2 regions of the Sinobacterium caligoides genome follow, and region 1 is predicted to be linked to the other one. Evidence: predicted binding sites of a transcription regulator. Region 1 holds the regulator's gene; the other holds the start of a gene.
The links. Region 1 encodes sigma-54, which starts transcription at its own class of promoters, with help from an activator protein. Its sites were predicted from a motif close to TGGCACANNNNTTGCNNT; they were not measured.

Region 2: glnA (glutamate--ammonia ligase) is a predicted target of sigma-54. The motif match lies at 1,891-1,908, and genes of this name have one in related genera.

What each region holds. Positions count from the first base shown of each region.
Region 1 covers NZ_RKHR01000001.1:16,213-19,305, forward strand. The annotation lists gene lptB (LPS export ABC transporter ATP-binding protein) at 1-246, shown strand, start outside; gene EDC56_RS00105 (RNA polymerase factor sigma-54) at 504-2,018, shown strand; gene hpf (ribosome hibernation-promoting factor, HPF/YfiA family) at 2,168-2,470, shown strand; gene ptsN (PTS IIA-like nitrogen regulatory protein PtsN) at 2,492-2,953, shown strand; gene rapZ (RNase adapter RapZ) at 3,009-3,093, shown strand, end outside.
Region 2 covers NZ_RKHR01000006.1:83,835-86,927, reverse strand. The annotation lists gene glnL (nitrogen regulation protein NR(II)) at 1-60, opposite strand, end outside; gene glnA (glutamate--ammonia ligase) at 381-1,790, opposite strand; gene thiI (tRNA uracil 4-sulfurtransferase ThiI) at 2,151-3,093, shown strand, end outside.

The DNA of each region.
Region 1 (3,093 bases):
CTTGACGAGCCCTTTGCGGGTGTCGACCCTATCTCCGTCAATGAGATAAAGGCAATTGTTAATCACCTAAAGTCCAAGGGCATTGGCGTACTGATTACCGATCATAATGTACGCGAAACTCTCGACATCTGCGATAAAGCCTATATTGTCAGCGAAGGCTATATTATCGCTGAGGGCAATGCCGATGCAGTACTCGCCAATCAGCAGGTTCGCAAAGTCTACCTAGGTGAACAGTTCAAGCTCTAAGTTGCGCACAACTGCAGCAACAAAACCGGCCTAAAGTTTGCCTGCCAGAGCTAGGCTCGCTAAACTGACCGCGGATACTTATAAAAACGACTGTATTATTATGGGTTACATCACCGTCACCGGCTGCCGAATAACCTCTACACCTAAGCAGCCATCGACCACCCGCCTGGCAACAGACACAGTCCTCAGATACACAACGCGACGGCAGCCCGCTTCTTATTTTCTTTCATTCTGGCTGCTCAGGAGACACTGACGTAGTGAAACAGTCACTTCAATTAAAGATGGGTCAACAGCTCACCATGACCCCGCAGTTACAGCAGGCTATCCGTCTGCTGCAACTATCGACACTCGACTTACAGCAGGAGATTCAACAAGCTCTTGAATCAAACCCAATGCTCGAAATCAGTGAAGATGATAACAGTCAGGGAGGGCTGAGTAGCGAAAATAACCTCGAGGCTTTAAACAGCTCTCAAGAAGGACCATGCCAGAGCACAGAGGAACATAAAAAAACGGAGCCAACAGACCCTAGCGCAGATACCAGCCACGACGATATCGACTGGTCTCAACCGGACACCATTCCCGATTTGCCAGTCGACACTCAGTGGGATGATGTCTATCAAAACACCGGCGGTAGTGCCGGTACCGCGACAGACGACTTCGATTTTGACTCACGCAATAGCCAGTCAGAAACGCTTCACGATCATCTACTCTGGCAACTCAATCTCACCCCTATGTCAGATACCGACCGAGTTATTGCCATGTCGGTCATCGATGCCGTAGAGCCTTCCGGCATGCTCTCTTTGAGCGCCGAGGAGATTCACGCAGGGCTTGACCTCGCCTCCCCGGTAGAGCTTGACGAGGTGATGGCCGTACTCCACCGCGTACAACAATTTGACCCCCCCGGCGTTGCCTCACACGACCTAAAAGAATGCCTATTAATACAACTGAACCAACTACCGGAAGATACCCCTTTGTTGGCGGAAACAAGGAAGGTGATCACTCATTACCTTCCTTTATTGGGTAATCGGGACTTCGCCCAACTGATGCGTCGTGCCAAGATAAAAGAGCCACAGTTAAAAGTAGTTATCGCACTAATACAAAGCCTTAACCCTAGGCCTGGTGACTATATCAATGAGGAGGATACCCAGTACATTGTACCGGACGTCTTCGTGCGGAAAACTGCTGAGCACTGGCAAGTAGAATTAAACCCTGATGTTTCACCAAACATACGTATCAACGGAAACTATGCCGCACTGATTAAGCGTGCCGATAGCAGTAGTGACAACACCTTTCTTAAGGACAACCTACAAGAGGCCCGCTGGCTGTTAAAAAGCTTACAAAGTCGTAATGAAACACTAATGAAAGTGGCTAGCAAAATTGTCGAACTACAGCAGGGTTTCCTTGACTACGGTGAGGAGGCCATGAAACCTATGGTGCTGCTGGACATTGCTGAAGCTGTCGAAATGCATGAGTCGACGATATCCCGAGTCACTACTCAGAAGTACATGCACACACCGCGCGGCATCTTCGAACTCAAGTACTTCTTTTCTAGCCACGTCAGCACAGAGAGCGGTGGCGAGTGTTCCTCCACCGCCATCCGCGCCATTATCAAGAAGTTAATAAACGCCGAAAACCAACGTAAGCCATTGAGCGATAATGCAATAACAAAACTCCTTGCCGAACAAGGAATCAAGGTCGCACGCAGAACAATAGCCAAATACCGCGAGTCGATGATGATTCCTCCATCCAACGAGCGTAAACAGCTGGTTTAAAGTCAGCATATGTTAGCTACAATTTATAGACGAAAAATAACAAAAAATTAGAGTGAGCCATTAACAAGCGACAACGCATGCAATCAAAAATGCTCAGCAAAGTCGCATACCGATATGCAGCTATACCGATACAACAGAGAGGAATATATATGCAAATCAACATCAGCGGTCATCACCTAGAAGTTACTAACGCGCTACATGACTACGTTGTCGGTAAATTTGATCGTTTAGATCGTCACTCAGATCTGATAACCTCCTCATCCGTTACTTTATCGATAGAAAAAACACGGCACAAAGCAGACGCCAGCCTCCATGTAACTGGAAGCAGCCTTGTCGCCTCTTCGGAGAGCGGTAATATGTATGCCGCCATTGATCTATTAGCCGACAAGCTTGATCGTCAACTGTTAAAGTATAAAGAAAAATCCACGTCGAATAATCACGGCCTCCGTTAGCCACTCTAGATATTGATCATTATGCAGCTGCCTAATATTCTTACTGTAGAGCGCACTTATTGTGATGCTCCTGGGTCGTCGAAGAAACGACTCCTCGAAACTATTTCTGAGTTTATCTGTAACGACATTAGCGCGTTCGATGCCGAGGAGCTTTTTCAGCGCTTAAAAGCTAGGGAGCGCCTCGGAAGCACAGGTATTGGGCATGGCATAGCAATCCCACACTGTCGAGTTCCCAACTGCATTACCATCACTGGCGCCCTCTTTAAACTAAAACAAGCCATTGATTTCGACGCAATTGATAATCAGCCCGTCGATCTGTTCTTTGTTTTATTGGTACCGGAAGAGGCTTGCGATCAGCATCTACAGGCGCTCTCTCTACTTGCGGAACAGTTTAACAACCAAGACTATTGCCAATCTCTCCGTGACGCCAGCAGTAATCAAGAGTTATTCGACGCAGCCATTAATATCGTCACCTCCGCTTAGGCTTTATTAATAACGGCCTTTAACATAATGAAAATGAGAAAAAGGACATAGGCAGATGAGACTCGTAGTGATTAGTGGCCGCTCTGGATCGGGAAAGAGCACCGCCTTAAATGTACTAGAGGACGCTGGTTTCTTCTGCA
Region 2 (3,093 bases), on a different contig from region 1:
CATGATCGAGGTGGTCAGGTTGTCGAGAAGTTGACTGTGTAGATTGTTGCTTGGCGTCATTAGCGAACTCGTAATAGTAGCGGAAGCCATTGTAATCTAGTCTATAATGCTAGTAGTTTGATAGTTCTGCAAAAAGCGCACCAGTTCATCGAGCTGGCATATCAGCAGCGCTTATAGCGGTTGCTGTGCGCTTTCTGGTGCTGCGATGGTGCAGGGACTATCAGCATAACTAATAATGCACCATTATGGTGCCGAAGTAATGTGATGCTTTACTTAATCGTGCGTAATGCTGCCTAAAGTGTGAATGTGAGGCAAAAAAAATCCCAGCCGAGGCTGGGATTTTGCTTAGCGCGCTGTGCGCCTGCTCAATAAGCTAGTGCTTAGCAAGAGTAGTAAAGTTCGAACTCAACAGGGTGAGTGGTTGAATTCAGGCGCTCTACCTCTTCCATTTTCAGAGCAATATAGCCGTCGATCATGTCATCGTCCATGACGCCACCGGCCTTGAGGAAGCCGCGGTCGGCATCGAGAGCCTGTAGGGCTTGCTCGAGGCTTGAAGCCACGGTTGGGATCTCAGCTGCTTCTTCAGCGGGCAGGTCGTACAGATCCTTATCGGCTGCTTCACCGGGGTGGATCTTGTTCTGGATGCCGTCGAGGCCGGCCATTAGCATGGCTGTGAAGGCAAGGTAAGGGTTCGCTGATGGATCACCAAAGCGTACTTCGATGCGGCTTGCCTTAGGGCTCGGCACGAACGGGATACGAATAGAAGCTGAACGGTTACGCGCCGAGTAAGCCAGCATAACAGGGGCTTCGAAGCCTGGAACCAAGCGCTTGTAAGAGTTGGTTGAGGCGTTGGCGAAAGCGTTGATCGCGCGAGCGTGCTTGATGATGCCGCCAATGTAGAACAGCGCAGTCTCGCTGAGACCTGCATAGGCGTCGCCAGCCATGATGTTAACGCCATCTTTGGATAGCGACTGGTGTACGTGCATGCCGGAACCGTTATCGCCAACGAGTGGCTTAGGCATGAAGGTAGCAGTCTTGCCATAGGCGTGTGCGACGTTATGGACGGCATACTTGAGGATTTGTACCTCATCAGCCTTCTTGGTTAGGGTAGCGGGACCAACGCCAATTTCACACTGACCGGCAGTGGCCACTTCGTGGTGATGGATTTCTATTTCGAGACCCATGTCTTCCATCGCGTCACACATGGCGCCACGAAGGTCGTGCAGGCTGTCGACGGGAGGGACGGGGAAGTAACCACCTTTGACGGTAGGACGGTGACCCATGTTGCCGTCGGCGAACGACTTGTCGCTAGACCAAGCGGCTTCTTCAGCGTTGATCTGGTAGCTGGCGCCAGAGACGTCGGCGCTCCACTTGACGTCGTCGAAGACGAAGAATTCGGGTTCTGGACCGAAGAGGGCGCTATCGGCAATACCGGTAGAGCGCAGATATTCTTCGGCGCGATCGGCAACAGAACGAGGGTCGCGGTTGTAGCCCTGTCCTGTGGTAGGCTCGACGATGTTACAGAGGATGTTAACGGTGGCCGACTCGGTGAACGGGTCGATGTAGGAGGAGCTGTCGTCGGGCAACATGACCATGTCAGATTCGTTGATACCCTTCCAGCCTGAGATCGAAGAGCCATCGAACATCTTGCCGTCTTCGAAGAAGCCGTCTTTGCCAACTTCGCTGGCGGGGATGGTGACGTGCTGCTCTTTGCCTTTAAAATCGGTGAAGCGTAGATCGGCCCACTTAACGTCGTTATCAGCGATTAATTTTAGGGTACGTTCTGACATACGGATGTCCTCAATTTTCAAGTGTAAGGCAATAATGCCTATTATTTTTGGTCTTAAATAAATCCAGCTAGCGCTGTAGATTAGTCTTAATAAGGAAGTTAATGCAAAGCTTGTGCCAGGTAATGGTTTAGCTTGTAGGCATCATCTTCGGTAGAGCTAATGCACTTCGATGGTGAGTTGTTGCTGTAGTCAGCGCAAACCCTGCATCGATATGGTGCGAGCGTGCTCTTTTGTGGTGCGGCAACGCTATTTTCTTTGTGTACACATTAAGGATAAGCACACGGACAAGCAAGTGTTTTATAATGATGGGTAAGTTGCATTGCCCCGTTGGGGGGATTCAGAAACCTATGTCGGATCATCATGAAATTTATCGTTAAGTTCTTCCCTGAAATTACTATCAAGAGCAAACCAGTCAGAAAGCAGTTTGTGCGCCACCTGACGGATAATGTGCGCAGCCTGTTGCGACAGATCGATGCAGAGGTCAAGGTGCAGCGAGATTGGGACAAGCTCGTTGTTGAGAGCCAGCAGGAGGAAAAACTGCAGCGTTTTGTCGAAACGTTGTCGCACACGCCGGGTATCGCCTACTTCAATGAGGTGTCCCACTACCCGCTGGGTGATCTGCACGATATCTTCGAGAAGACTAAGTTATTGTGGGGGGAGCGGCTCGCAGGTAAGACGTTTGCTGTGCGCTGTAAGCGTGCGGGGACTCACGCCTTTAGCTCTGGTGAGATCGAGCGCTATGTTGGGGGCGGCCTCAACCAGCATACCGAGGCGAAAGGGGTGCAGCTGAAAAATCCCGATATCACGGTAATGTTAGAGGTGCGTGACGAGAATTTATATATCACCAACTGTCGTTATGAAGGTTTGGGGGGCTTTCCTATGGGCAGTTTGGATCCGGTTATTTCGTTGATATCCGGCGGCTTTGATTCCAATGTGGCCAGTTACCTGATGATGAAGCGGGGGCTTAGAACGCACTTCCTGTTCTTCAATCTCGGTGGTCACGCGCATGAGATTGGCGTCAAGGAGGTGGCACTTTACCTGTGGCAGAAGTACGGCGCCTCGCACAGGGTGCGTTTCATCTCTGTGCCCTTTGATGGGGTGGTCGGAGAGATACTGAAGAAGGTCGATAACTCGCAGATGGGCGTCATCTTGAAGCGCATGATGCTACGTGCGGCAACCACTATTGCCGACGATATGGGAGTGCAGGCGGTGGTGACGGGTGAGTGTATTGCCCAGGTCTCAAGCCAAACCCTGACTAATCTTAGCGTCATCGACTCGGTGACGAATAAGCTAGTGCTGCGGC